Regions from separate parts of the Streptomyces sp. CA-250714 genome, predicted to be linked through region 2. Evidence: predicted binding sites of a transcription regulator. Region 2 holds the regulator's gene; each other region holds the start of a gene.

Region 1 (9,909 bases), 1.0 Mb from region 2:
AACGTCAACCTGCGGCCGTTCTACGCCGAGGGCTCGAAGTCGCTGGCGTACGAGATCTGCGAGCAGCTCGGCTGGCGGCTGCCCGACCAGCTCGTCATCCCCGTCGCCTCCGGCTGCCAGCTGGTGAAGATCGACAAGGGGCTGCGGGAGCTGATCCAGCTCGGGCTGGTCGAGGACAAGCCGTTCCGGATCTACGCCGCGCAGGCCGAGGGGTGTTCGCCGGTCTCCCGCGCGTACAAGGAGGGCACCAATGCCGTCCGCCCGGTCAAGCAGCCCGACACGATCGCCAAGTCCCTCGCCATCGGCGACCCGGCGGACGGGCCGTACGTCATCGACATCTGCCGGCGCACCGGTGGAGCCGTCGAGGATGTGAACGACGCCGAGATCGTGGACGCGATGAAGCTGCTCGCGCGGACCGAGGGGGTGTTCGCGGAGACGGCCGGCGGCGTCACGCTGGGCGTGACTCGCAAGCTGATCGAGTCCGGCGCCATCGACCCGAGCCTGACGACTGTTGTCCTGAACACGGGTGACGGCCTCAAGACCCTCGACGCCGTGGCCCCCACGGCGCGGCCCACCGCCGTGATCCGCCCCAACCTGCCCGCCTTCCGCGAGGCCGGCCTGGCCTGACCCGAGGCGCCCCGGGCCTCCTGGGGTGCCGGAGGCGCCGCAGGTTGCCGGAGCGGCCTCGGACGGCTGAAATCCGCCCCCCGGTGTTTAACGGGTGGGAATGCCGGAGCGGGGCCCTGGGGTGCTTTCCCTCTTACGTTAGGAAGATCGACATGAGCGTCAACGTCCGGATCCCGACCATCCTCCGTACCTACACGGGCGGTCAGGCCGAGGTCACCGCCGAGGGCGGCACCCTCGCCGAGGTGCTGGCGGACCTGGAGAAGAACCACACCGGCATCAGCGCCCGCGTCCTGGACGACGCGGGCAAGCTCCGCCGCTTCGTCAACGTCTACGTCAACGACGACGACGTCCGTTTCGAGCAGGGCCTGGAGACGCCGACCCCGGACGGCGCGGGCATCTCCATCATCCCGGCGGTGGCCGGCGGCTGACCCGCCCACCAGCGCTTCGTCTGCGTGATCGCCCCTTCCGAAGAAAACGGAGGGGGCGATTCCATGTGACGAGAGGTGGCTTGAGAGGCGGTAGAGTGACGGCAGTTCCCTCTCCCGGCGGTTTCCGGACGTATATGGGAACGCGCCAGGGGCGGATCAACACCGCGATAACAACGGGACAAGTTGCGGTCGAAAACCGGACGGCAATTGTCGCGGAAGGCCCCGTATGTCTGGCCCGACTTGCCCTGCTCCGACGGCAGTTGAGGCTTATTTCCGATCAGCCGTGCCCAGAATTCTCGTCCGATTGACCTGTTGCACAGGGCGTCCGTACAGATACATTCAGCGGCGGTCGACGCGTTCCGGCGCACGCCCCCGCTTGCTCGTGGGGGTGAGGTCTGACCCGGGTTCGCGAAGTGCGGACCCGTGCAAGGGCCAGTAATAGGGGAGTTAGGAATGGCTCAGGGCACCGTCAAGTGGTTCAACGCGGAGAAGGGGTACGGCTTCATCGCGGTCGACGGTGGTGCGGACGTGTTCGTCCACTACAGCGCGATCCAGATGGACGGTTACCGCACCCTGGACGAAGGGCAGCGGGTCGAGTTCGAGATCTCGCAGGGTCAGAAGGGGCCGCAGGCGGACATGGTCCGCGTGACCGGCTGAGTGTCGCCGGACTGCGCAGAGTTTGTAGACACAGCAGAGAAGGGGCCGCACCCGAGGGTGCGGCCCCTTCTTGATGCCCCGAGGGGTGCGGGGAACTGCGTGCGTGAGCGACCACGACCCACCCGCAGCCCGCGACCATCCGACAGGGGCAGCCCCTCCCCGGAGAGCCCTCGGCATAGCTTGCGCCCACCCTCCCCCAGCCTCCGGCCGGGAGGTGCCCCCACCGACCACCACCCCTCAACCAGACGCCTTCGGCATAGCTTGCACTCTCTATGCCCGAGTGCTAATCATTGGGTTAGCACTCTGCGAGTGAGAGTGACAAAGAAGGACCGGGTCGGTGAGGCCGTGGGCCGGGTGGGGAAGGAACCGCCGGGTCGCAGGCCGTCCGTCGCGGGCGCCACGCGGTCCGGAGAAATCCAACCCTCCCCTTGCGCTCGGCGCATGGGGGAATCCAGGGAGGACCAACCCACATGGCCAAGATCATCGCCTTTGACGAGGAGGCGCGGCGCGGTCTTGAGCGTGGCATGAACCAGCTTGCCGACGCCGTCAAGGTCACGCTCGGCCCGAAGGGCCGCAACGTCGTTCTGGAGAAGAAGTGGGGCGCCCCCACGATCACCAACGACGGTGTCTCCATCGCCAAGGAGATCGAGCTCGAGGACTCCTACGAGAAGATCGGCGCCGAGCTGGTCAAGGAGGTCGCCAAGAAGACGGACGACGTCGCCGGTGACGGCACGACGACCGCCACCGTGCTGGCCCAGGCTCTCGTACGCGAGGGTCTGCGCAACGTTGCCGCGGGTGCCAACCCGATGGCGCTCAAGCGCGGTATCGAGCAGGCCACCGAGGCCGTCTCCGCCGCTCTGCTGGAGCAGGCGAAGGACGTGGAGACCAAGGAGCAGATCGCTTCGACCGCCTCCATCTCCGCTGCCGACACCCAGATCGGCGAGCTGATCGCCGAGGCCATGGACAAGGTCGGCAAGGAAGGCGTCATCACCGTCGAGGAGTCGCAGACCTTCGGGCTCGAGCTCGAGCTCACCGAGGGCATGCGCTTCGACAAGGGCTACATCTCCGCCTACTTCGCCACCGACATGGAGCGTATGGAGGCGGAGCTCGAGGACCCGTACATCCTCATCGTCAACTCCAAGATCAGCAACGTGAAGGACCTCCTTCCGCTGCTGGAGAAGGTCATGCAGTCGGGCAAGCCGCTGCTGATCATCGCGGAGGACGTCGAGGGCGAGGCGCTGTCCACGCTGGTCGTCAACAAGATCCGTGGCACCTTCAAGTCCGTCGCCGTCAAGGCTCCGGGCTTCGGTGACCGCCGTAAGGCCATGCTCGGCGACATCGCCATCCTCACCGGCGGCCAGGTCATCTCCGAGGAGGTCGGCCTCAAGCTGGAGAACGCCACCCTCGACCTGCTGGGCCGGGCGCGCAAGGTCCAGATCACCAAGGACGAGACCACCATCGTCGACGGTGCGGGCGACAGCGAGCAGGTCGCGGGCCGGGTCAACCAGATCCGCGCCGAGATCGAGAACAGCGACTCGGACTACGACCGCGAGAAGCTCCAGGAGCGGCTGGCGAAGCTGGCCGGCGGCGTGGCCGTCATCAAGGCCGGTGCCGCCACCGAGGTCGAGCTCAAGGAGCGCAAGCACCGCATCGAGGACGCCGTCCGCAACGCGAAGGCGGCCGTCGAGGAGGGCATCGTCGCCGGCGGTGGCGTGGCCCTGCTGCAGGCCTCCTCGGTCTTCGAGAAGCTGGAGCTGGAGGGCGACGAGGCCACCGGTGCCGCCGCCGTCAAGCTGGCCCTGGAGGCCCCGCTCAAGCAGATCGCGGTCAACGCCGGTCTCGAGGGCGGCGTCATCGTGGAGAAGGTGCGCAACCTGACACCGGGCCACGGCCTGAACGCGGCCACCGGCGAGTACGTCGACATGATCGCCGAGGGCATCCTCGACCCGGCCAAGGTGACGCGCTCCGCGCTGCAGAACGCCGCCTCCATCGCGGCGCTCTTCCTCACCACCGAGGCCGTCATCGCCGACAAGCCGGAGAAGGCCGCCGCGGGCGCCGACGCGGCTGCCGGCGGTGGCATGGGCGGCATGGACTTCTGATGAGTCCGAGCCGTTCGCACGGCTCCGCCGCCTGCTGAGGCAGCACGAGGGCGGGTACCCCTGCGGGGTGCCCGCCCTTCGCCGTTCCCGTGGACGGTGGGTGCTTCAGCCGACCTCGACGTCCGCGAAGCAGAAGTGCCCCTTGATCTCGGACACTTGATCGAAGGGCTCGGGATAGGACCAGGCGATGTCCTGGGCCGTCCCGTCGGCCAGCGACCAGTAGCTCGCGGTGCCCTTGAAGGGGCAGCGGGTACGGGTGTCGGAGAGCGTGAGCAGGTCGGTGCGTACGTCTTCGGGTGGCAGGTAGTACCGCACCGGATAGCCGGTCTCGCTCAGCAGTACGGGCCGGCGGCTGTCCGCCAGCACGCGGCCGTCACGCGTGACCACTCGCACGCGCTCGGTGCCTTCCTCGATGGTGATCGTGTGGCTTTGGCCTTTGCCGTGGCCGTGTGCGGTCATGGCGGGGTCCTTCCGTCGGGGGTCCCAGGACAGCTTCGGTCATCGGGCCGTCCGGCCGGTAGCTCAGTTTCTGGGAGGCAGCCCGGTTTCTGGGACACCGCCGCGAGCGTGCGTTGTCCGTCAGCGCGGCGGAGGTCATGCTGCGCGCGCCACGCTGTCGAGTACGGAGGCGAGGCCCATCTCGAACAGTTCGTCCAGGCGGAGGTCATAGCCGTCCTCGCCGAGTGCCTCGACCAGACGGGTGAAGGTCGGGTAGGCACCGGAGGCGGTGAGCGCCGCGAGAGTCTCCTGCTGCTGTGCCATCCAGGCGTCCTCCGTGAGACCGGTGCTGCTCTCGGCCGCGGACTCACGCTCCCACTGGATGGCCAGGCCCTGGATATGGCTGTAGAGCAGCACGTTGAGGTTGAGCGCGGTTGTCGGCGGGACGCCGCGGTCGTCCAGTGCGCGGAGCATCCACTCCGAGTACGTCAGCAGATTGGGCAGCAGCAGTGGACGGGTGAGCGGACCGATCTGGGCCAGCCAGGGGTGTGCTCGGTGCAGTTGCCACAGGGAGCGGGCGCCAAGTTCCAGCCGGGCCCGCCAGTCTGCGGGGGCGTCAGGTGCGTCAGCCGGTGGGAGTCGCAGTTCGCCCAGGACGGTGTCCGCCATCAGCAGCACCAGTTCGTCCTTGCTGTGCACATAGCGGTAGGCCGCCATCGTCGCCGCGCCCAGCCGCGCCGCGACGCTCCGCATGGACAGCGCGGCCAGCCCCTCGGCGTCGGCGATCCCGATGGCGACGCGGACGACGCGCTCCCGGGTCAACTCCCGGTCGGCGGGCGGGCCCGCGGCAGATGTCGTACGGCGGCGTCGGTGCGCGACCACGGTGCCCACGCGCGGCCGGGCCTCGACCAATCCGTCCTGGCGCAGGGTGGTCAGCGCCCTGGTCGCGGTCGCCAGCGCGACGTTCCACTCACGGGCGAGCTGCCGCGTGGAGGGCACCCGGTCACCGGGGGCGAGCTCGCCGTCGGCGATACGCCGCCGCAGCTCGGCCGCGATGCGCGCGTACGGCGGTGTGAAGTGCGCCACAGCAGTTCCCTCCTGGTGTCTGTACTAGCACAGAGGCTAGCAGCGCGAAGGGGCGCGGTGGTTACTTCTGTACTAGATCAGGTGCGAGAAAAGGCCAGTTGGCGGCGGTCTGTGTACGCCGTACATTCAGTCGTACGTGCACAGGGCACGGCTCGGCGCCGCGTACGACGTACGAGGTGTGAGTACGAGGCGCGAACGCGCCGGAACAAGGGAGACCCCATGCAGACCGTCCTCATCTCCGGCGCGAGCGTTGCCGGGCTCGCTCTCGCCCACTGGCTCCGCCGACGGGGCTGCGTGCCGACCGTCGTGGAGCGGGCCCCTGCCGTACGGCCCGGCGGGCAGGCCATCGACGTACGCGGCGTCGCCCTCGACGTCCTCGACCGGATGGACCTCCTCGACGAAGCACGCCAGGCCAGGACCCGGATGCGCGGCATGTCGATGCACGACGGCGAAGGCAACGAACTGTGGCGCTCCACCGAGATGACGTACAGCAGCGGCCGCCTGGACAGCGACGACATCGAACTGCTGCGGGAGGATCTGACGGAGCTGCTGCACCGCCGGGTCCGGGCGGGGCGGGAGGCCGAGTTCCTGTTCGGTGACTCGATCTCGGCGCTCGACCAGGGGGACGACGGCGTCCATGTCACCCTCGCGAGCGGCGCCCGTCGCACGTTCGACTACGTGGTGGGAGCCGACGGGCTGCACTCCGCAGTGCGCCGGCTGGCTTTCGGCCCCGATTCCGACCACCTCCGCCACCTCGGCTCCCACCTGGGCGTCTTCAGCACGGACAACTTCCTGGGCCTCGACAACTGGCAACTGTGGGTGCAGAGCGAGAGCGCGAGCTACTGCCTCTATCCGGTACGCGACAACACCCAGCTCCGGGCCACGCTGGGTTTTATGTCGCAGTCGCTCGACTACGACCACCGCGACATCGAGCAGCAGAAGAAGCTTCTCGCCGAGAACATGGCGTCCCTCGGCGGTGACACCCCCAAGCTGCTGGTGGCCATGCGGAGCGCGCCCGACTTCTACTTCGCCGCCATGGCGCAGGTCCATATGGACAGCTGGACGCGGGGCCGGGTCGCGCTGGTCGGCGACGCGGGCTACTGCCCTTCGCCGCTGTCCGGTCAGGGCACCAGCCTGGCCCTGGTGGGTGCGTACGTCCTCGCCGAGGAGCTGGGCACCTCCGCCGACCCCGCCACAGCGCTGCCCCGCTACGAGGAGCGCATGCGGCCCTACGTCACCCTCAACCAGGCCCTCGCCACCGAGAACCCGGGCCAGGGTGCCTCCGAGGAGTCCCTCACCCGGGCGAAGAACGCCATCACCCTGGGTGAGATGGAGGGGAGTGGATTGTGAGGGCGCCCATAGGGTCCAGATCACATACGAGGCGGCTTCGTATGTCCAAATTGCCCTGACCCTGAGCGGGGCGGGGAGTGATCGGGCCCGTCGGGGGTTTGCGACGATTCTGGATCGTACGTCACATATTTGCGGGGCCGGGGAGCCGGTTTCCAGGGTGGGTGCCAGGTCGCGACGAGACCGGGGCACAGCCCCCGGGGGCGCGTGGCCGGAACGTCCCCCCACGAAAGGCTCTCCGCTCGCATGCGTAACGCCCTGCGTACCCTCAAGCCCACCCGCCGCCTGACCACCACCGCCCTGACCGTCCTCGGCACCGCCGGTATCGCCGCCACCACGCTGGCCGGCACCGCCCACGCCGAGGCCCCGGCCAAGCCGACGGCCAAGCCCGCCGCCATCGAGAGCGCCGCCTCCACCGCGCAGCACGTCAGCGCGCAGGCCGCGCACGCTCAGAAGGCTCAGGCCGCCAAGGCCGAGGACGAGGCCGGTGGCCAGAAGTACGCGGACAATCTGGACGGCTGGATCCGTGAGGCCCGCGCGATCATGGCCAAGCACGACATCCCCGGCTCGTATGAGGGCATCAAGCGGAACATCATCCGTGAGTCGGCCGGTGACCCCAACGCGGTCAACGACTGGGACATCAACGCCAAGAAGGGCACGCCCTCCAAGGGCCTGCTCCAGGTGATCCAGCCGACCTTCGACGCCTACCACGTCGAGGGCACCCCGGATGAGCTGACCGACCCGGTGGCCAACATCGTCGCGGCCTGCAACTACGCCGCCGACCGCTACGGCTCCATGGACAACGTCGACTCCGCCTACTAAAGGCACCGCGACACCACACACCCCCGCGCATGCGAACAGGAGCGGGTGGGAGGCACACACCTCCCACCCGCTCCTTCGCTGTTCCCGGGCCCCGCTGCTCCGCCGTACCGCTTCATCCCTCCCAGGGGCCGGGCCCGGGGTAGTGCTAGGTACACCTCGGATGCGGGTTCCAGCGGTATGGGATCGGGCTCGTGGCCCGGCGACAGTGGACACATGACAACGACGACAACGCACGTGCAGCCGGCCCCGCACTCCCTTACGGTTTCCGGCCCGATGGCCTCCGACAGCCGTCGCCGGGGGCGCTTCGGCCGGGAGGTGGGCTACCTGCTTTCCGGACTGCCGGTGGGCATCGCCGCGTTCACCTTGATGGTGACGGGGTTCGCGCTGGGCGTCTCGACGCTCGTCCTGGTCATCGGCCTGCCGGTGCTGGCAGGAACGCTGTCCGTGGCCCGGTATCTGGCTCGCCTGGAGGCCGACCACATCGCGGCCGTCACGGGCCGCCCGCTCCCGTCCCGCCCGCAGCGGGAGGCAGCAGCTGAAGCGCTGAGCGACAGCGGCGGTGGGCGGTGGAAGGCGGTGCGGGATCCGCAGGCGTGGCGGGAGCTGGCGCACGCGGTGCTGGCCTTCCCCGTGCGGGTGGTGACCTTCTCCCTCACGCTGGTGTGGCTGGTCGGCGGGCTCGGCGAACTGACCTACGGGCTGTGGTCGTGGTCGCTACCCCGCGACGGGCACGACGGTCTGATGGACCTGGCCTTCGGGGTGACAGGGCGTGGCCCCGACATCGCCTTCAACACCGCGATCGGGGTGTTCCTGCTGGCCACGGCGGTGCCGGTGGTGCGCGGGCTCACGGTGACGCAGGCGAGCCTGGGACGGGTGCTGCTGCGTCGCGGCGAGCTGTGACCGGGCTCCCGGCGGCCGTGCGGGGGCGGGCCTGACGGCAGGGGGCGGGCTTCCGAGCGGCGAGCCGGCCGAACTGCTGCCATCCTGAGGCGGCGGGCAGCTGCGAAACAACGCCACGTCTCGCAGCGCCGGACGCACACTCTGCTAGCAGGTAGCAGGTAGCAGGTAGCAGGTAGCAGGTAGCAGGTAGCAGGTAGCAGGTAGCAGGCAACGCAACCCAGCAGGTGCGCGCAAAGCACCAACACCCAGCACGCAGCACACAGCCCCGTCTGCCGGAGGATCCGCATGCTGACGACCAACTTCGTTCCCGGCACCCCGAACTGGCTCGATCTCGGCGCGCCCGATGTCGACGCCGCAGTCGCCTTCTACACCAGCGTCTTCGACTGGCAGTACCAGTCGGCGGGCCCGGAAGCCGGGGGGTACGGGTTCTTCCAGCGCGGCGGCAGGACCGTCGCCGCGATCGGACCACTGATGGACGAGGGGGCGAGCCCCGCGTGGACGACGTACTTCCACACGGGGGACGCGGACACCACGCGCGCCCAGGTGGAGGGCGCGGGCGGCACCGTACGGGTCGAGCCGATGGATGTGTTCACGGCGGGCCGCCTGGCGCAGTTCACCGATCCGACCGGCGCCGACTTCGCCGTGTGGCAGCCGAGGGACACGGGCGGCCTGGACGTGGTGATGGAGCCGGAGACGCTGTGCTGGACGGAGCTGTACACGACCGACGCGGCGAGGGCGAAGGACTTCTACAGAGCGGTGTTCGCGTGGACCTACGAGGACATGTCGATGGGCGACGACCTGGTCTACACGGTCGCCTCGGCGCCCGGTGGCGGTACGGAGGAGGACACCGGGCACGGCGGCATCATGCAGTTGCCGCAGGAGAATCTGAGCGCCGGGTCGACCTCGGAGTGGCACCCGTACTTCGCCACGGAGGACTGTGACGCCACGTGCACCCGGGCCACGGGTGCCGGGGCGAAGGTGCTGATCCCGCCGACGGACGCGCCCGGTGTGGGCCGGCTCGCCATGCTCCGGGACCCGGCGGGTGCGCCGTTCGCCTTGATCAAGGGAGACCCGAACATGGGGTGAACCGGCATGCGGCGGGCGGGGGTTGACCCTCACACTGTGTGAGGCCGTGGAGTGGGGGAGTCATGTTCACCATCGGAGACTTCGCGACCCACGGCAGGGTGTCGGTGCGGATGCTGCGTCATTACGACGCGGTCGGTCTGCTGCGGCCCGCCCGTACGGACCCGTACACCGGTTACCGCTACTACGCGGCAGCACAGCTGTCCCGGCTGAACCGGATCATCGCGCTGAAAGATCTCGGCTTCACGCTGGAGCAGGTGCGGGAGATCCTCGACGAGCGGATCAGCGCAGCGGAGCTGCGGGGCATGCTGCGACTGCGGCAGGCCGAGCTGCGGGCGGCGCTGGAGGCCGACGCCGCTCGGCTCGCGCAGGTGGGGGCGCGTCTTCGGTTGATCGAGAGGGAAGGACACATGGGGTCCGAA
Region 2 (9,909 bases):
ACAGACCGGGGGCGAGATGCCGCACACGGTCCGTACCGAACTGCCGCCCAACGCGCTCGCGGCAGCGGCTGCCCGCGGCTTCACCCGGGCGGCGCTCGGCAGGTGGAACGTCGGCGGTGACTCGGCCGACGACACGGTGCTGCTGGTCAGCGAGCTGGTCACCAACGCCGTCGTGCACGCGGGCACCTCGGTCGAGCTGGAGTGCCGCTACGCCGCCGGGGTCGTCTACGCGGAGGTGGCCGACCGCCATCCCGCGCGCCGGGTGGCCGCACACGGCGAGGAGGGCCACGGCCTCGGCCTGCGGCTGGTCGGCGCCCTCGCCAAGGAGTGGGGCATCAGCTACCGCAGGGACCGCAAGTCCGTGTGGTTCCAGCTCGGTCCCGCACCGCACCCCCTGGCCGCCACCGGCGAGGCCATCCCCGGCGAGGCCCTCACCGACGAAGCCCTCCCCGGCCAGGCGCTCCCCGGCGACGCGCTCCCGGGGAATCCCCTCCCCGAGGACACGTCGCCCCCGCCCTGCGCCGAGCCCCTGACGGCGCCCTCGGCCTCCCACCCGTACCGCGAGTGGACGAACAGCGGTGCGCTCTCCTTCCTCGCCGAGGCGTCCGATCTGCTCGCCGGGCACACCGACGAGGACAAGGTCGCCTCGCTCGCCGGGCAGTTGATGGTGCCGCGCTTCGCCGACTGGTGCGCCGTATGGCTGTGGGACGGCGAACGCTCCCGACTGCCCCGGCTGGCCCGGGTGTGGCACGCGCAGGAGAGCCGCATCGAGGAGCTGCGGGCCGAGCTCGCCGGGGAGCCGCCTGTCGCCGCGTCCCATGTACTGCCGGGTCAGGCCGCCCCCTGGCAGCGGCCCGCCGGCCCCGCGACGGGCAGCGGCAGCGGCGCCGCGGTGTTGTGCGACCTGGTGGTGGGAGGCCGACCGGTCGGTACGTTGGTGATCGGACGCACCGGGCTGCTGCGGATACCGGACGAAGTGATGGGCCTGGTGGAGGACTTCGCGCGCCGGGTGGCGCTCGCCGTGCTCTCCGCGCGCCGCTACACGCTCCAGGCGAACATCAGCCAGATTCTCCAGCGCGGGCTGCTGCCCAGCGAGGAGATGCACGTACCCGGTCTCGACACCGCGCTCGTCTACGAACCCGCCGGTGAGGGCGCCTGGGCGGGCGGCGACTTCTACGACCTGCTGCGGCTGCCCGACGGCCGCTGGCGCTTCGCCCTCGGCGATGTGTGCGGCAACGGCCCGGAGGCCGCCGTGGTCACCGGACTGGCCCGCCCGGTGCTGCGGCTGCTCGCCAGGGAGGGCCACTCCGTGCCCGAGACCCTGGACCGGCTCAACCGGGAGGTGGGCGAGCAGGCCAGGTTCCTCTCCGTCGTCTACGGCGAACTGGCCTTCCGTGACGGGCTCGTGGACTGCACGCTGGCCTGCGCCGGGCACCCGCTGCCACTGGTGCGGGACGCCTCCGGCGCCGTACGGACGGCCGCGGCACCGCAGTTACTCCTCGGTGTCGCCCAGCAGGTCGGGTACGAGTGCCAGTCCTTCACACTGCACCCCGGCGACACCCTGCTGTGCGTCACCGACGGAGTGACCGAACGCCGCAGCGGCCGCAGGCTGTTCGACGACGGCGACGGCCTCGCCACCCGCTTCGCCGACTGCGCGGGCCTGGACGCGGCCGGCACGGCCGACCGGCTGCGCCGCGCGGTGTACGCCTTCGCGGCTGACCTGCCCGCCGACGACCTGGCCATGCTGGTCCTGCGGGTGCCGGAGCGAACCGAAGCCGTACGCGACGGCTGAACCGACCGGCCTGATCGGCCCCTGTCCGCCGGGCCCGGCCGACCGGCTCAGTCCACCAGCTCCCTGACCACCGCGTCCGCCAGCAGACGCCCCCGCAGCGTGAGCACCGCGCGCCCCTCCTGGTACGGACCCGGTTCCAGCAGCCCTTCGTCGCGGGCCTGTTCGGCAGCCTTGGCCCCCTGCGGGGCGAGCAGCGAGAGGGGGCAGCCCTGGCTGAGGCGCAGCTCCAGCAGGATCCGCTCGACGCGCCTGTCCTCGGCGGTCAGCAGCTCGCGGCCTGCGCCGGGGGAGCGGCCCTCGGCCAGGGCCTGCGCGTAAGCGGCCGGGTGCTTGACGTTCCACCAGCGCACCCCGCCGACATGGCTGTGCGCGCCGGGTCCCGCCCCCCACCAGTCGGCGCCGGTCCAGTAGAGCTCGTTGTGCCGGCACCGGGCCGCCGTGTCGCCCACCACCGCCCAGTTGGAGACCTCGTACCACTCCATACCGGCCGCCGTCAGCCGCTCCTCCGCGATCAGATAGCGGTCCGCGTGCACATCGTCGTCGGTCATCGGCACCTCGCCCCGCCGGATCCGCCGGGCGAGCTGGGTGCCCTCCTCCACGATGAGCGCGTATGCCGAGACGTGGTCCGGACCCGCGCCGAGCGCGGCGTCCAAGGAGGCGCGCCAGTCGTCGTCGGTCTCCCCCGGCGTGCCGTAGATCAGGTCGAGGTTCACATGCGAGAAGCCCGCCTTGCGGGCCTCCGCGACGCACTCCTCGGGCCGCCCGGGAGTGTGCGTACGGTCCAGTACACGCAGTACGTGCGGGCGGGCGCTCTGCATACCGAACGAGATCCGGTTGAAGCCCGCTTCGCGCAGCTCGCCGAGGTAGTCGGCGTCCACCGACTCCGGGTTCGCCTCAGTGGTGACCTCGGCGTTCCCGGCCAGTCCGAACTCGTCCCTGATCGCCGCCAGCATCCGGCCCAGATCGGCGGCGGGAAGCAGGGTGGGGGTCCCGCCGCCCACGAACACCGTCTCGACCTTGCGCGGGTCCTCGCCGAGCACCCGGCGGGCCAGCCTGATCTCCTCGACAGCCTGTTCCGCGTACCGGTCGCGGGAGGATCCGCCCAGCTCGGTGGCGGTGTAGGTGTTGAAGTCGCAGTAGCCGCAGCGGGTGGCGCAGTACGGGACGTGCAGATAGAAGCCGAGCGGGCGGGCGCCAGCGCTGTCGAGCGCGTGCGGGGGCAGCGAGCCGTCGGTGGGGACGGGCTCACCGTCGGGGAGTGCGGAGGGCATGCTCCCCATTGTCCGGCACCGCTCGGATTACGGTGAGATCGCGGTCGCCCCGAAGATCACTCAGCCGGAGCGGTGACGAAGTCGATCAGCTCCTCGACCCGGCCCAGCAGCGCGGGCTCCAGGTCCTTGTAGGAGCGCACCCGGCCCAGCAGCTGCTGCCAGGCAGCGCCGGTGTGCTCCGGCCAGCCGAGGGCGCGGCATACGCCGGTCTTCCAGTCCTGGCCGTGCGGAATGCGCGGCCAGGCCCTGATGCCCGCCGACGCGGGCTTCACGGCCTCCCAGATGTCGATGTAGGGGTGCCCCACGACCAGCACGTGGTCGCCGCTGACCTGGGCGGCGATCCGCGACTCCTTCGAGCCGGGGACCAGGTGGTCCACCAGTACGCCGAGCCGCGCGTCCGGGCCCGGTGAGAACGCCTCCACGACGGCGGGCAGATCGTCGACGCCCTCCAGATACTCCACGACCACCCCCTCGATCCGCAGGTCGTCGCCCCACACCTTCTCGACCAGCTCGGCGTCGTGCCGCCCCTCGACGTAGATCCGGCCCGCCCGTGCCACCCGGGCCCGCGCGCCGGGTACGGCGATGGAGCCGGAAGCCGTCAGCCGCCGCCCGGCCGCCGGGGCACCGCCCTCGGCGGCCGCACCCGCGCGGGGGCGTACGAGCGTCACCGTCCGCCCCTCCAGCAGGAAGCCCGCCGGTGTCATCGGGAAGACCCGGTGCTTGCCGAAGCGGTCCTCCAGCGTGACCGTCGGTCCCTCAGCCGTCTTCTCACACCGCACGACCGCCCCGCAGAACCCCGTGGTGACCTCCTCCACCACCAGATCCAGCTCGGCGGCCACCTCCGGCACGGCCCGAGGGCGCTTCCACGGCGGAGTCAGATCGGGGTTGTCGTAACGGCTGCGCATGCCGCACATTCTGCTACGCGCCGCACACCGGGCGCCTTCGCGCTGCACGCCGGGCAGCTACGCGCGGTACGACGGGCGCCTACGAGTCGTACGACGGGCGCCTATCGTGCCGCGCAACCTGGCGCCTACGTGCCGTACGACGCGAACCGGCGTGCCAGCTCGTCCCGTTGTGCCCGTACGAAGGCCGCGTCGACCAGCGCCCCGTGTCCCGGTACGTACACCGCTTCCTCGCCGCCCAGCGCCAGCAGCCGGTCCAGCGCCGCCGGCCAGCGGGCGGGGTGGGCGTCGGCGCCGGTCTGGGGAGCGCCGGACTCCTCCACCAGATCGCCGCAGAAGACGACGTCGGGGGTGCCGGGCACCAGTACGGCCAGATCGTGCTCGGTGTGCGCGGGGCCCACGTTGACCAGTACGACCTCGCGCCCGCCCAGGTCGAGGGTCAGCTGCCCGCTGACCGGATGGTGCGGGCGCACCAGCACGTCCGCCGCCTCCGCGGCCTCGTCCTCCAGCAGGCCGTGCGCCACGGCGTCGTCCCGCAGCAGATCGGCGCTGCGAGCCAGCAGTTCGGTGACGCCGACCGCCGCGTACACCTCGGCGCCGGCGAAGACCGCCGTACCGAAGATGTGGTCGAAATGCGGGTGGGTGAGGACCACCCGCGTCACGCGGTGCCCCAGCAGCGCTGCCACGTCGGCACGGATCTCGGCGCCCTCCAGCAGCGAGGACCCGGTGTCGATCACCAGCGCGCCGTCCTCGCCGCCGACGGCACCCACCGTCGCGTCCCACTGCGGCAGTCTGCGCCGCAGCACTCCGGGCGCGACCCGTTCCCAGCGCCGGTCGTCGGCCGGCGGATTCTGCCTCGCGTCTTTACCGAACGGCTGCATACGACGACGCTAACGGCAGCCCGACCACCGTGCCCTCGGCCGCGCGGAAGCGGCGCTGTCCCGGCAGTGGCGCGGTACGGTCGGGCCCTGCGAGCAGGCGGCCCTTGCCCTGGCCGTGGTGACCGGCCGTACACTGGCTCAGGGACTTGGCACTCCGGCAGGACGAGTGCCAGAGACCGCCAGGGAATCGGGACTCCAGACCAGCGGCCGGACGGGAGGTGTGCGCCTTGCTCAGCGAGCGTCGACTTGAAGTCCTCCGCGCCATCGTCCAGGACTACGTGGGCACGGAGGAACCGGTGGGCTCCAAGGCCCTCACGGAACGGCACAACCTGAAGGTGTCCCCGGCCACCGTCCGTAACGACATGGCAGCGCTGGAGGACGAGGGGTACATCGCCCAGCCGCACACCAGCGCGGGCCGGATCCCCACCGACAAGGGATACCGCCTCTTCGTCGACAAGCTCGCCGGTGTCAAGCCGCTGTCGCCCCCCGAACGGCGCGCCATCCAGAACTTCCTCGAGGGCGCCGTCGACCTCGACGACGTCGTCGGCCGAACGGTCCGGCTGCTCGCCCAGCTCACCAGGCAGGTCGCGGTGGTGCAGTACCCGTCGCTGACCCGCTCGACGGTGCGGCATGTGGAGCTGCTGGGGCTGGCGCCCGCGCGGCTGATGCTGGTGCTGATCACCGACACCGGACGGGTCGAGCAGCGGATGATCGACTGCCCGGCGCCGATCGGCGAGACGGTGCTGGCCGACCTGCGCGCCCGGCTCAACAGCCGGGTGGTCGGCGAGCGCTTCACCGAGGTCCCGTCCCTGGTGCAGGATCTGCCGGAGGCCTTCGACGCCGACGACAGAGGCACGATCCAGACGGTGCTGGCCACCCTGCTGGAGACCCTGGTCGAGGAGACCGAGGAGCGGCTGATGATCGGCGGCACCGCCAATCTGACCCGCTTCGGGCACGACTTCCCGCTCACCATCCGGCCCGTACTGGAGGCGCTGGAGGAGCAGGTCGTGCTGCTGAAGCTGCTCGGCGAGGCCAAGGACCCCGGCATGACCGTACGAATCGGGCATGAAAACCAGCATGAGGGACTGAGTTCCACATCGGTCGTCTCGGTCGGCTACGGTTCGGGCGACGAAGCGGTCGCCAAGCTCGGTGTGGTCGGACCGACCCGCATGGACTACCCCGGAACGATGGGAGCTGTACGCGCAGTGGCACGGTACGTCGGACAGATCCTGGCGGAGTCATAAGTGGCGACGGACTACTACGCGGTCCTCGGCGTGCAGCGTGACGCCTCGCAGGACGAGATCAAGAAGGCGTTCCGCAGACTCGCGCGCGAGCTGCACCCGGACGTCAACCCGGATCCGAAGACCCAGGAGCGGTTCAAGGAGATCAACACCGCTTACGAGGTGCTCTCGGACCCGCAGAAGAAGCAGGTCTACGACCTGGGCGGCGACCCGGCCTCGGGCGCAGCGGGCGCCGGTGCCGGCGGGTTCGGCGCGGGCTTCGGCAACTTCAGCGACATCATGGACGCCTTCTTCGGTACGGCGGCGCAGCGCGGGCCGCGCTCGCGCACCCGCCGGGGCCAGGACGCCATGATCCGGCTGGACATCGACCTGGAAGAGGCCGCGTTCGGCACCACCAAGGACATCCAGGTCGACACCGCCATCGTCTGCGGCACCTGCAACGGTGACGGAGCCGCGCCCGGCACCTCGGCGCAGACCTGCGACATGTGCCGCGGCCGCGGCGAGGTCTCCCAGGTCACCCGGTCCTTCCTGGGCCAGGTCATGACCTCCCGGCCGTGCCCCCAGTGCCAGGGCTTCGGCACCGTCGTACCCACCCCCTGCCCGGAGTGCGCGGGCGACGGCCGGGTGCGCTCGCGGCGCAGCCTCACCGTGAAGATCCCCGCCGGCGTCGACAACGGCACCCGCATCCAGCTCGCGGGCGAGGGCGAGGTCGGCCCGGGCGGCGGCCCCGCCGGTGACCTCTACGTGGAGATCCACGAGAACGCCCACCCCGTCTTCCAGCGTCGCGGTGACGACCTGCACTGCACGGTCACCATCCCGATGACGGCCGCGGCTCTCGGTACGAAGGTGCCGCTGGAGACGCTGGACGGCATGGAGGAGGTCGACATCCGCCCCGGCACGCAGTCGGGCCAGTCGATCCCGCTCCACGAGCGCGGCATCACCCATCTTCGCGGCGGCGGTCGAGGCCAGCTGATCGTCCACGTCGAGGTGACGACGCCGACCAAGCTGGAGCCGGAGCAGGAGGAACTCCTCCGCCGCTTGGCGAAACTCCGCGGCGAGGAACGGCCGACGGGCCAGTTCCAACCGGGTCAGCAAGGGCTGTTCTCGCGGTTGAAGGATGCCTTCAACGGTCGTTGAGGCGGGGCCGGTCGGGTTCGGCCGGGGGTTCGGGGGTTGTCCCCCGGGTGATGCAGTCGGCCGGGGCAGCAGGGGCTGTTCTCTCGGCTGAAGGATGCCTTCAACGGTCGTTGAGGCGGGGCTGTTCGGGTCCGGCCGGGGGTCCGGGGGGTGTCCCCCGGGAGGTGCTGTAACGGGCGTTGACGCGGGGCTGTTGGGGCTCGGCCGGCGCTGTGGTGGGGGCGTGACAGGATGTGGTCATGTCCACCTCGTCGCCTTCGCTCTCCGAGCTGACTGCGCATCCCGTCATCCAGGCACCGATGGCAGGCGGGGTCTCCCGTCCTGAGCTGGCCGCGGCGGTGAGCGAGGCGGGGGGCCTGGGCTTCCTGGCCGCCGGGTACAAGACGCCGGAGGCCATGTACGAGGAGATCCGGCAGCTGCGGCGGCTCACAGGGCGCCCGTTCGGCGTCAATCTCTTCATGCCGCAGCCCCGCACCACCGACCCGTCCGCGGTGGTCGTCTACCGCGAACAGCTCGCGGGCGAGGCCACCTGGTACGAGACGGAGCTGGGCGACACCGACTGCATGACGGACGACGCGTACGAGGCGAAGCTGGCGATCCTCCACGACGACCCCGTCCCGGTCGTCTCCTTCCACTTCGGCTGCCCCGCCCGCCGGGTGCTTGATCGGTTCGCCGAGCTGGGCACGTACACCATGGTGACCGCGACCTCGGTCGCCGAGGCCCGGGCGGTGGAGGCGGCCGGTGCGCACGCCGTGTGTCTGCAGGGCATAGAGGCGGGCGGCCACCAGGGCACGCACCGCGACGATCCGCAGGCCGACCGGGGGAGCGGCGGCATCGGGCTGCTGACCCTGATCACGCAGGTCAGAGAGGCGGTGCGGCTGCCGCTGGTCGCCGCGGGCGGACTGATGCGCGGCGAGCAGATCGCGGCTGTGCTCGCGGCCGGCGCCGTCGCGGCGCAGCTCGGCACCGCCTTTCTGGCCACCCGGGAGTCCGGCGCCCACCCGGTGCACAAGCAGGCGCTGGCCAACCCGCTGTTCACCCGTACCGAGCTGACCCGGGCCTTCTCGGGGCGCCCGGCGCGGGGACTGGTCAACCGCTTCATGCGCGAGCACGGCCCGTACGCGCCCGCCGCATATCCGCAGCTCCACTATCTGACGGCCGGGCTGCGCAAGGCCGCGGCGAAGGCGGGCGATCCGCAGGCGATGGCCCTGTGGGCGGGTCAGGGGTATCGGCTGGCACGGGAGATGCCCGCGGGACAGCTGGTGGAGGTGCTGGCGGCCGAGCTCGCCGAGGCACGCGCGGCCCTGCGGGAGGAGGCCTCGTGAGCGCGCCGGTCTTCCTCGCCGACTCCGCTCTGCTGCGCCCCGGCACCGTGGTACTCGACGGACCGGAAGGGCGGCACGCCGTCTCCGTCCGCAGACTGCGGCCGGGGGAGGAGGTCGTGCTGACGGACGGCGCGGGAACGGGGGCGTACGGCAGTGTGACCGCCGCCGAGGGCAAGGACCGACTGGAGGTCGCCGTACGCGAGATCCGTACCGAGCCGGAACCGCGCCCCCGGATCACCGTCGTACAGGCGCTGCCCAAGGGGGACCGGGGCGAGCTGGCCGTGGAGACGATGACGGAGACGGGCGTGGACGCCGTCGTGCCGTGGGCCGCTTCGCGGGCCGTGACCCGGTGGAAGGGTGACCGGGCGGCCAAGTCCCTCGCCAAGTGGCGGAGTACGGCGCGGGAGGCGGGGAAGCAGGCGCGGCGCCTGCGCTTTCCGCAGGTCGCCGACCTCGCATCGGCGCGGGAGGTCGCGGAGTTGCTGAGGTCCGCCGATTTCGCGGGGGTGCTGCACGAGGAGGGCAGCACACCGCTGGCCACCGCCGCCCTGCCGGCGGAGGGAGAGATCGTGCTGGTCGTCGGTCCCGAGGGCGGGGTCGCCCCGGAGGAGCTGGAGCTGTTCGCCGCCGCGGGCGCCGAGCCCTACAGGCTCGGGCCCAGCGTGCTGCGCACCTCCACCGCCGGGACGGCCGCCGCCGCGGTGGTGCTCGCCCGCTGCGGCCGCTGGAGCTGAGGGGCCGTCCGAACGCTGGAGCTGAGGGGCCGCCAAACCCCGGGGCCCCAACCTGCGCTCGGGTAACATCCCGGCATGGCTTCCAACGGAGAACCGCAGCAGGACTGCCTGTTCTGCAAGATCGTCGGCGGTGAGGTACCCGCGACGCTGGTGCGGGAGACCGATACGACCGTCGCGTTCCGGGACATCAACCCGCAGGCGCCCACCCACGTGCTGGTGATCCCGAGGGCGCACTATCCGGACGCGGTCTCCCTCGCGGCGGCCTCCCCGCAGCTGATCGCCGATGTGGTGCGGGTGGCCGGTGAGGTGGCGGAGATGGAGAAGATCGCCGTGCCGCACGGCGGCCCCGGCACCGGGTACCGGGTGGTCTTCAACACCGGTTCGGGCGCGGGCCAGACGGTCTTCCACGCACACGCGCACGTTCTCGGGGGCCGTGGCCTCGAATGGCCGCCCGGGTGAGGCGGTGAGGCGGGTTGTCGGTGCGAGAGCTGATCGTGCTGGGGACCGCCAGCCAGGTGCCCACCCGGCAACGCAACCACAACGGATATGTGCTGCTGTGGGACGGCGAGGGCATCCTGTTCGATCCCGGTGAGGGCACCCAGCGGCAGATGCTGCACACCACCGTC
Region 3 (9,909 bases), on a different contig from region 2:
GTCCGTACGGAGTTCCACGAGCGGGCCGGGATGGACTCGGGGGACATTCCCAAGTGGCTGTGGCTGGATGCCGATCAGGTGGTCGAGACGGCGCTGCGGGATCTTGCGCGGGGGCGCGTGCTGTCCGTGCCGGACCCGCGGTACAAGGCTCTGCTGGGCGCTTCGAAGTTTCTTCCCCGTGGGGTGCTGGCGCGGGCTTCGTCCACGACGGGGCGGAAGTACGGGCCCAAGTAGGTTGCGGGGCGCCGCCGCTGATGTTGCTGGTGCGTCGCCGAGTGCTCGTTGTTTGTGGCTGAGCGCGCAGTTCCCCGCGCCCCTTCGGGGCGCCCCCGAGGGCGCGGGGAAGCCGCGCGTCGTTCAGACGCCCGTCAGTGGGCGTGACCGTGGCCGTGGCCGTGACCGGCGGCCTCTTCCTCCTCGGCCGGCTTCTCGACGACCAGGGTCTCGGTCGTCAGCAGCAGCGAGGCGATGGAGGCGGCGTTCTCCAGCGCGGAGCGGGTCACCTTCACCGGGTCGATGACGCCGGCCTTGATCAGGTCGCCGTACTCGCTGGTGGCGGCGTTGAAGCCGTGGCCGGCCTCCAGCTCCGCGACCTTGGAGGTGATGACGTAGCCCTCCAGGCCCGCGTTCTCGGCGATCCAGCGCAGCGGCTCGACCGCGGCGCGGCGGACGGTGGCGACACCGGTCGCCTCGTCGCCCCCCTTGCCGAGGCTGCCGTCCAGCACCTTGGCCGCGTGGACGAGCGCGGAGCCACCGCCGGAGACGATGCCCTCCTCGACGGCCGCGCGGGTCGCGGAGATCGCGTCCTCCAGGCGGTGCTTCTTCTCCTTCAGCTCCACCTCGGTGGCGGCGCCGACGCGGATGACGCACACGCCGCCGGCCAGCTTGGCGAGGCGCTCCTGGAGCTTCTCGCGGTCCCAGTCGGAGTCGGTGGTCTCGATCTCGGCCTTGATCTGGGCGACGCGGCCCTGCACGTCCTCGGCCGTACCGGCACCGTCGACGATCGTGGTGTCGTCCTTGGTGACGGTGACGCGGCGAGCGCTGCCCAGCACGTCGAGACCGGCCTGGTCGAGCTTGAGGCCGACCTCCTCGGCGATGACGGTGGCGCCGGTCAGCGTCGCCATGTCGCCGAGCATGGCCTTGCGGCGGTCACCGAAGCCGGGCGCCTTGACGGCGACGGCGTTGAAGGTGCCGCGGATCTTGTTGACGACCAGGGTGGAGAGGGCCTCGCCCTCCACGTCCTCGGCGATGATCAGCAGCGGCCGGGAGCCACCCGCCTGCATGATCTTCTCCAGCAGCGGCAGCAGGTCCTGGATGGAGCTGATCTTGCCCTGGTGGATCAGGATGTACGGGTCGTCGAGGACGGCCTCCATACGCTCCTGGTCGGTGACGAAGTAGGGCGACAGATAGCCCTTGTCGAAGGCCATGCCCTCGGTGAAGTCCAGCTCGAGACCGAAGGTCTGGGACTCCTCGACGGTGATGACACCGTCCTTGCCGACCTTGTCCATCGCCTCGGCGATCAGCTCGCCGACCTGCTTGTCCTGCGCGGACAGCCCGGCGACGGAGGCGATGTCCTCCTTGGAGTCGATCGGGCGGGCCGTCTTGACCAGCTCGTCCGAGACGGCGCTCACCGCGGCGTCGATGCCCTTCTTCAGGGCGGCCGGGGAAGCACCCGCGGCAACGTTGCGCAGGCCCTCGCGGACCAGCGCCTGGGCCAGCACCGTGGCGGTGGTGGTGCCGTCACCCGCGATGTCATTGGTCTTGGTCGCCACCTCCTTGAGGAGCTGGGCGCCCAGGTTCTCGTACGGGTCCTCGACCTCGACCTCGCGGGCGATCGTGACGCCGTCGTTGGTGATGGTGGGGGCGCCGAACTTCTTGTCGATGACCACGTTGCGGCCCTTGGGGCCGATGGTCACCTTCACGGTGTCGGCGAGGCTGTTGACACCGCGCTCAAGGGCGCGACGGGCGTCCTCGTCGAACTTCAGGATCTTCGCCATGGAAGCTGTTGTGTCCTCTCACACGTCTCGCACGTCGGGTACGAGCTGCGCCCTGGCCCCTGCTACCTCATCGGGAGCGGGCACCAGGGCGCGGGTCGCTGCAAACTGTGCGGCTGAATTACTTCTCGACGATCGCGAGAACGTCGCGGGCCGAGAGAACGAGGTACTCGTCGCCGCTGTACTTCACCTCGGTGCCGCCGTACTTGCTGTACAGCACGACGTCGCCGACCTTTACGTCGAGCGGCAGACGCTCGCCGTTCTCGAAACGGCCCGGGCCGACGGCCAGGACAGCGCCCTCCTGGGGCTTCTCCTTGGCAGTGTCCGGAATGACCAGGCCCGAGGCCGTGGTCTCTTCGGCTTCGAGCGGCTGGACCACGATGCGGTCCTCGAGCGGCTTGATGGCAACCTTGGAGCTGGCGGTCGTCACGATCCGACCTCCCCCTTCGGAGATCTCAAAACGGGGTCTTATGTCTGGGGTGGCGACCTGGTAGATCCGTCGTCGCGGGTGCCGGATCTGCCCGTCGCGTACTGCTGGCACTCCCATAGGGAGAGTGCCAGGGTTGAGATTATGCCTGGCTTAGCACTCGGTCAAGCGGAGTGCTAGCCGCTCCGGCTTGCGCCGATGTGAGGGCGCCCCCTCTCACGCTGTCGCTGCGTGCGGAGATTCGCCGTGGGGGTGATGTTGTCCGCCGGGTGCGGCGCCGTTGTGGTGGGGCGAGTTCGCGACGGGGCGCGCCCCGAAGGGGCGCGGGGAACGGCGCGACAAGCCACGACGCACCCGCAGCCCGCGAGCTGCAGGCAGGGGCACCCCTTGCCCGGAGCAGACGAGGCGGGCACGGAGCCGCGCGGGGCGCAAGTCATCACTTCGCGCGCCCCACCCCACTGCCCCGGCCCGGCCGCCGGCACGGCACCCGGCACGGGACAATGACCAGGTGGATAGCGAGGTGTTCGCGGAGCTGCTCTCCGACGAGGGGCAAGCGCTACTGCGCGAGGTGCGGGGCGTCGGGCCCGCGCAGGAGCTGGCCGTGGCCACCCGGCTGCGGCAGCGGCACGAGCCCGCGCTCGTCTCTGCGGCCATGGCGCAGAGCCGGCTGCGCAGCAGGGCCGAGGCGAAGTTCGGCCCGGCCGACGCGCACGCCCTCTACTTCACCGCGGACGGACTCGAACAGGCCACCCGCACCTCCGTTGCGGCGCACCGTGCCCGGCGGATGAGGGAGCTCGGCGTCCGCACCGCCGCGGACCTGTGCTGCGGTATCGGCGCGGACGCGCTCGCCCTCGCCCGGGAGGGCATCCGGGTGCTGGCCGTCGACCGCTCGCCGCTGACGTGTGCGGTGGCCCGCGCCAACGCCGGGGCGCTGGGCCTCGCTGACCTCGTCGAGGTGCGCTGCGCCGATGTCACGGAGGTGTCCTTCGACGGATACGACGCGCTCTTCGCCGACCCGGCGCGCCGCACGGGCCGGGGCCGCGTCTTCGATCCGGAGGCGTACTCGCCGCCGCTCAGCTGGGCCGTGGCGGCGGCCCGCGCGGCGCCGCTGGCCGCGCTGAAGGTGGCGCCCGGCATCCCGCACGAGGCCGTGCCGCCGGAGGCGGAGGCCGAATGGGTCTCGTACGGCGGGGACGTCAAGGAGGCGGTCCTGTGGTTCGGCGCGCGGCAGCCGGGCGGGGTGCGGGCGACACTGCTGCCCGCCGGTGACACGCTGACCGGACGCGGGCTGCCCGACCCCGAGGTGGGGCCGGTGGGCCGGTACCTGTACGAGCCGGACGGTGCGGTCATCCGCGCCCATCTGGTCGCCGAGCTGGCGGAGCGGGTGGCGGGGCGGCTGATCGACGCCACGATCGCGTACGTGACGACGGACGCGATGCACTCGACGCCGTACGCGGCCGGGTATGAGATCACCGACGTACTGCCGTTCAACGTCAAGAAGCTGCGGGCGCTGCTGCGGGAGCGCGGTGTCGGTGTCGTCACCGTCAAGAAGCGTGGCTCGGCGGTCGAGCCGGAGGAGTTGCGCCGGAAGCTGAAGTTGGAGAAGTCGGCGGCCGGTTCCTGCACCGTGTTTCTGACCCGCGTCGCCGGCGCCCCCTCCATGCTGCTGGGCCACCCGCTGCGGTAACACCGACATGGAGGGACGCGCCCCGCAAGGGGCGCGGGGAACTGCGCGACCAGCCACGACGCAACCCGCAGCCCGCAAGCGTCGAGCAGGGGCACCCTCTACCGGGTACGGGTGAAATCGCCGCGCAGCACGCGCTCGGTCAGAGAATCCTCCGTGAGGGAGCCATACCCGGTGGCGGCCCACAAACTGCGTTCGGCCGGGACCTCGAAGTAGGGGATGCGCCGCTCCTCGTGGGTCTGGGTGAGCACTTCCGGCGCGCGGCGGGCGCCCACCGCGGCGGCGCAATCGCCGCAAGCGGCGACGTGCAGCGACTCGCGGCGGCCCAGCGGCCGCCAGCGGACGCGCTCGGCGGCGGGCCCGTGCAGCGGGTGGAAGAAGCACAGCGGCAGCGCCGCGGCGGCGCCGTCGGCGGACTCGGAGCGCCGCAGTGCGTCCCGGCCCTCGTGGAGGAGCGCGAGAACGCCCGCGAGGTCGGGTATGTCCCGCGCGTTGTCCAGCACCGTGCCGGCGGCGGAGTAGGCGTCGAGGGAGAGCTGGAGCAGCTCGGTGTCGGCGGCCGCGGCACCGGCGTCGCCGGGCTCGTGGGCGAGCAGTTCCTCGTTGTACGCGAGGAGTTCGCGCTGTGCGCGCTTGCGCAGATCGCGTACGCCCGCCTTGCGTGCCGTCGCGAAGACGGAACGCGGTGAGGTGAACGGCGCCCGGACGGAGGTGCGCGAACGGCGGGCCCGTACGGTCAGCACGGCGACGACGAGTACGGCCAGCGCGGGGACGATCAGCGCCGCGAGCAACAGCGGGGACGGGCCGTCCTCGCCGTTCTCGTCCGCCGACGGGCGGTCGCCGCCCTTGAGGTCCTTGGTGGCCTCCTCGTACTGCTTGTCCCCGTCGCCCGACTTCACGATTTCCAGCGCGCGGGAGAACTTCGCGTAGAGGCTCTTGTCCGCCATGTCCTCCTGGTGGCCGACGGCCGAAACACCCCAGAACGCCTGGTGTTTGCCGTCGCGCGGGAACTCGTAACCGTTCAGGAAGCCCTCGGTCCGGCTGAGGGTCATGTAGACGGCTTCCTTCTGCCGGCTCTCGCCGAGCCGGTCGCGTACGACGTCGACCATCTTCTCCGGCTCGCCGCCCCAGGCGTCCCCGGAGATGAACGGGACCACGATGACCCGGACCGGGATGCCCGACGCCTTGATCTTCTTCGCCAGCCGGCGCTGCTGGTCGGCCGGGAACGCCTGCCGGTACGACGGGTCGACAAAGACCGGTGACTTACGGAGCTCGTCGGCGATCCGCTCGCCGGGCCTGTCCTCGGCTGCACCGGCTGCACCGGCCGTACCGAGCACCAGCAGCACCGCGCCGAGCAGGGCCGCGAGTACGGCTGCGGGAAGCCGGGCGGGGCGGGCGGAGGGGGCGCCGGGTGCGGCGCATGACTCAGTGGACACCTAGCTGCTCCCGTACTCGGCGGACGATCTGATCGGCGGTCGGGCTCTGGCCCCGGCCGCCGCCCTGGGCGGCCTCGAGCGGGCCCGGGATCCGGTGGTAGGGCTCGTGCGGCCTGGGGGTCCCCCCGGCCGGAGGCTGGGGGAGCCCGGAGCCGGGGGCGCGCAGACACAGCAGCCGCTCGGCGACGACACCGGCTGTCCGGGCCGTCCGCGCCGACCGGGCCGTCCGTGAGCCGGAGAACGCGGACGCCCCCTCCTCGCGTCCGTCGAGCGCGGCACGGCACCCGGCGCAGACCGGGTGGGAGCGTGCCGCACCGCCCTCGCCGGGCAGCTTCAGCTTCCTGGTGGCGGCCCAGGGCCCGTGCAGCGGGTTGAGGGCGCACAGCCGGAGCTGCGGTGCGGTGGCTGTGGCCCGGTCGGCGAGCACCGCGCGGCCGGTGCGGATCAGGGCGAGTCCGGCCGCGAGGGTGGGCGCGTCGGCGTCGGCGTCCACCCGGTCGTCGCCCTCCTGGTCGAGGAGGAGGGTCGCGGCGTCCAGACAGTCCCAGGCGCGGGTGCGTACGGCGTCCGGGAGCCCGTCGGCCAGCCGCTCGAACTCGTCGTTCAGCTCGTCCAGTTCGCGCCGTGCCGTCCTGCGCAGCCAGCCGGTCGAGGGGCGGGCGGGGGCCTGCGGGGACTGGTCGCCCGAGGCGGTGGTGGCCCCGGACGTCCGGGCGGCGGACGGCGGCGCGCCGAGGCCGGTGCGCCGGGCGATGGCCAGCCCGGCCGCCGTCACGCCGAGCGCTGCCAGCGCGGCCACCGCCCCCATGAAGGCTCCGGGCCCGAAGTCCCCGGAGTAGAGCGAGGGCAGCTCGTCCTCCGTGACCGGGTCCTCGGCGGCGAGCGGGTCCAGATAGGGGCCGTTGCGCGGGCCTGAGGGGGCCCGGTCGACGATCCGCAGGGCTTCGGCCAGCCGCGGGTACAGCCCCGCGTCGTCCTTGCTCGCCTTGTCCTCGCCGAAGCGGAGATCCTCCGTCGCGTCGTACAGCGCCGCACTGTCCACCTTGGCGCCGTAGTTGACGACTTCGAGCTCGCCGTCCTCGGCGGCGTCCGCGATCACGTAGATGCCGTCGCCGTCGTTGCCAAGCCTGCTGTGCAGCCGCTTGGCGAGGAGTTCGCCGTCACCGCCCGACTCGTCCGTCGTGTCGAGGGGGACGACCGCGATGTGCACCGGCACATCCAGCCGCTCCGCGCGCTCCCGCAGCCGGTGCAGCTCGGCACGGCTCAGCAGCCCCGCCGCGAGCGGGTCGAGGTAGACGGGCCCGGAGCGCAGCCCTTGGGCGACCCGGACGGTCCTGGCCTTCATATCGGCGGCGGTGGGCACCGGATCGCCGGTCGAGCGGGTGTCGGCCCAGACGAACGGCGCGCCGGCACCGATGACGAGGGCCACCCCGGCGGCGACGGGCACCAGCAGCCGGAGCCCCGGCCCCTTGCCGCCCCGCCACCGGCGTACGTACCAGCCGACGGCGACGATGAGCACCGGCACTCCGGTCAGCAGGATGCCGGTGAGGAAGCTCTGGTTCTCGCGGTCGGTGCGGCTGGTGTACAGAGTGTCCGGCTCCTCGCCGGCCCGGCTGGCGTCAGCCCCCTGCTCGGCGCGGTGTGCCGCGTCGCCGGACCGCAGCACGTCGACGAAGTGCCGGAACGTGTCCAGCGTGGCCGCGTCGTAGGGCAGTTCGAATGTGGTCGCCATGGCCGCGTCCCGTGCCGGAACGTCCACCCCGAACGTCGCCACCTGAGGGCTGCCGCCGTCCCCGCCGAACAGCAGGTACAGCCCGTCCTTCCCGAGCCGCTCGTGCACTGCCGCCAGCAGCCCGTCCCCGGTCTCGGCGCCGGTCCCGGTTCCGGGCAGCACCAGCACATACGTCGGCACCCCGGTCCGCTTCGCCTCCTTGACGAAGGCGGGTCGGGCGGAGAGGGGGTTCGTACGCGGAAGCTGGTCGGAGAGATAGACGGGGCTCTTCCGCAGCTGCCCGGCCAGGTACGCCGCCGGCGTCGGCTGCCCGCGCTCGGCCGCCGTCCCGGTCCCGGCACCGGCACCGAGCCCCGCGAGGACGACGAGCAGCACCGCACCGACCCGCACGGCCCTCGCGATCACCCTGCGCATTCCGGCCCCCCGCGACAGTCGACCTTCCCGACCCGACCCATCCTGCCGCGTAACTCACCGTGAACACACCCAGCTCACCCGTTACACCCGCTCGAACCGCCATCTGTGCACCGGCCGAGCCGTCAACTCCGTTGGCGGATCGGGGAGTTCGGGAACATCCGCGGTGTAGTCACCGGGCCACCAGGTGATGACCAGGACCCGGTCGCCCGGAGCTGTGAAGTGTTCCCGGCGTTCACAGGGGATGCCGGACTCCGGCAGGTCCTGGGCGCGGGCCCAGCTGAGGAGTTCGGCGGCGCGGCCCGGGGCGGCCTTGGCCTCCCACATGAGGGCGACGGTGGGCATCAGGTGTAGAGGTTCTTCCTGCTCAGCTCGTGGACGTGATCGTGGTCGTGCGAGTGGGAGTGGGAGTGCGAGTCCCCGGGCCCGGACGCTGCCGCCGAGGGGTCGGGTACATGCGGTTCCGTCACCGGGAGGGAGGAGTCGGCGGGGAGGTCCCAGGCGGAGGTGGTGCGGTTACGGGCGACCATCTCGGCGCCGAGCGCAGCCACCATCGCGCCGTTGTCGGTGCACAGCTTGGGGCGGGGGACCCGCAGGGTGATACCGGCGGCTGCGCAGCGCTCCTCGGCCATGGCGCGGAGCCGCGAGTTGGCCGCGACGCCGCCGCCGATCATCAGGTGGTCGACGCCCTCGTCGCGGCAGGCCCGGACGGCCTTGCGGGTCAGCACGTCGGTGACGGCCTCCTGGAAGGAGGCGGCGACATGGGCGACGGGCACCTCCTCGCCCGCGTTCCGCTTCGCCTCGATCCAGCGGGCCACGGCCGTCTTGAGCCCGGAGAAGGAGAAGTCGTACGGGGCGTCGCGCGGTCCGGTCAGACCGCGCGGGAAGGCGATGGCGTCCGGGTCCCCCTCCTTGGCGTACTTGTCGATGACCGGGCCGCCGGGGAAGCCGAGATTCAGCACGCGGGCGACCTTGTCGAATGCCTCGCCCGCCGCGTCGTCGATGGTCGAGCCCAGCGGCCGTACGTCGGAGGTGATGTCGGGGGCCAGCAGCAGCGAGGAGTGGCCGCCGGAGACGAGCAGCGCCATCGTCGGCTCGGGCAGCGCGCCGTGTTCGAGCTGGTCGACGCAGATGTGCGAGGCGAGGTGGTTGACGCCGTAGAGCGGCTTGCCCAGCGCGTACGCGTACGCCTTCGCGGCCGAGACACCGACGAGCAGCGCCCCGGCGAGCCCCGGGCCCGCGGTGACGGCGATGCCGTCGAGGTCGGACGCGGCGACTCCGGCCTCCTTCAGCGCGCGCTCGATCGTCGGAACCATCGCCTCCAGATGGGCCCGGCTGGCGATCTCGGGGACGACGCCGCCGAACCGCGCGTGGGTGTCCACGCTGGAGGCGACGGCGTCGGCCAGCAGCGTGTGGCCGCGCACGATCCCGACGCCGGTCTCGTCGCAGGAGGTCTCGATGCCGAGAACGAGCGGTTCGTCAGCCATGGGTCTTCGATCCTTGGTGCGTGTTCGGAAGGGTGTTCGCGGGGGTGTCCCCCGGGGTGTCGGCGACGGCCGCGTACGCCGCCGGGTCGGCCAGCCTCATCACCAACGCGTCGACGTTCGCGGGCTGGTAGTAGCCGCGCCGTATGCCGATGGGCACGAAGCCGAAGCGCTCGTACAGGCGCTGCGCCGGTGCGTTGTCCACCCGCACCTCCAGCAGCACCTCCGTGCACTCGAAGTCGGTCGCGGCCCGCAGCAGGGCGCGCAGCAGCCGGGAGCCGAGCCCGGTGCCCCGGTGGGCGGGCAGCACGCCGATGGTCTGGATGTCGCCGGTGCCGCCGACCGCCGCCAGGCCGCCGTACCCGACGAGCACACCGTCCGCGTCCTCGGCGACCAGATAGCGGCGGGTGGCGCCGGGCCCTCGCGTGTGCGCCAGCTCCGACCAGAACATCCCGGCCGACCAGGCGTCCTCGGGGAAGAGCCGCTGTTCGAGGGCGAGCACCGGCTCGATGTCCCACCAGCGCATCTCGCGCAGCGTGACACCGGCCGGGCTCCGGACCGGGCCGGCCACGTCCCCGGTCGGCTCTGCCGCACTCACCGCGGCGTGACCACCTTGTAGCCCGCGGGCACCCGCGCGTCCGGCCGCCGCAGATACAGCGGGCGGGGCGGCAGCAGCTCCTCGCCGCGGGCCAGCCGTTCGGCCGCGAGCCGGGCGAGGGCGGGTGCCGACTGGTCGGTCGG

What was found. The regulator HrcA, encoded in region 2, represses chaperone genes, less so after heat shock. The targets are predictions, from matches to a motif close to TTNGCACTCNGNNNNNCNGAGTGCNAA.
Region 1: a site for HrcA is predicted at 1,973-1,999, ahead of groL (chaperonin GroEL). Genes of this name have one in related genera too.
Region 3: a site for HrcA is predicted at 2,575-2,601, ahead of groES (co-chaperone GroES). Genes of this name have one in related genera too.

Annotation. Positions count from the first base shown of each region.
Region 1 covers NZ_JBNJMI010000002.1:3,466,675-3,476,583, reverse strand. Annotated here, with positions in the region: gene thrC (threonine synthase) at 1-627, shown strand, start outside; gene ACQEU8_RS34395 (MoaD/ThiS family protein) at 780-1,055, shown strand; gene ACQEU8_RS34390 (cold-shock protein) at 1,509-1,712, shown strand; gene groL (chaperonin GroEL) at 2,183-3,811, shown strand; gene ACQEU8_RS34380 (DUF427 domain-containing protein) at 3,917-4,270, opposite strand; gene ACQEU8_RS34375 (GntR family transcriptional regulator) at 4,406-5,335, opposite strand; gene ACQEU8_RS34370 (FAD-dependent monooxygenase) at 5,555-6,685, shown strand; gene ACQEU8_RS34365 (transglycosylase SLT domain-containing protein) at 6,929-7,504, shown strand; gene ACQEU8_RS34360 (sensor domain-containing protein) at 7,718-8,404, shown strand; gene ACQEU8_RS34355 (VOC family protein) at 8,690-9,490, shown strand; gene ACQEU8_RS34350 (MerR family transcriptional regulator) at 9,553-9,909, shown strand, end outside.
Region 2 covers NZ_JBNJMI010000002.1:2,422,649-2,432,557, reverse strand. Annotated here, with positions in the region: gene ACQEU8_RS29825 (SpoIIE family protein phosphatase) at 17-1,792, shown strand; gene hemW (radical SAM family heme chaperone HemW) at 1,840-3,063, opposite strand; gene ACQEU8_RS29815 (DUF3097 domain-containing protein) at 3,120-3,968, opposite strand; gene ACQEU8_RS29810 (MBL fold metallo-hydrolase) at 4,094-4,846, opposite strand; gene hrcA (heat-inducible transcriptional repressor HrcA) at 5,074-6,090, shown strand; gene dnaJ (molecular chaperone DnaJ) at 6,091-7,224, shown strand; gene ACQEU8_RS29795 (nitronate monooxygenase) at 7,464-8,549, shown strand; gene ACQEU8_RS29790 (16S rRNA (uracil(1498)-N(3))-methyltransferase) at 8,546-9,283, shown strand; gene ACQEU8_RS29785 (histidine triad nucleotide-binding protein) at 9,359-9,742, shown strand; gene ACQEU8_RS29780 (ribonuclease Z) at 9,757-9,909, shown strand, end outside.
Region 3 covers NZ_JBNJMI010000001.1:3,261,060-3,270,968, forward strand. Annotated here, with positions in the region: gene ACQEU8_RS14360 (SDR family NAD(P)-dependent oxidoreductase) at 1-234, shown strand, start outside; gene groL (chaperonin GroEL) at 369-1,997, opposite strand; gene groES (co-chaperone GroES) at 2,116-2,424, opposite strand; gene ACQEU8_RS14375 (class I SAM-dependent methyltransferase) at 2,930-4,108, shown strand; gene ACQEU8_RS14380 (hypothetical protein) at 4,207-5,541, opposite strand; gene ACQEU8_RS14385 (hypothetical protein) at 5,531-7,687, opposite strand; gene ACQEU8_RS14390 (hypothetical protein) at 7,769-8,029, opposite strand; gene tsaD (tRNA (adenosine(37)-N6)-threonylcarbamoyltransferase complex transferase subunit TsaD) at 8,029-9,171, opposite strand; gene rimI (ribosomal protein S18-alanine N-acetyltransferase) at 9,164-9,766, opposite strand; gene tsaB (tRNA (adenosine(37)-N6)-threonylcarbamoyltransferase complex dimerization subunit type 1 TsaB) at 9,763-9,909, opposite strand, start outside.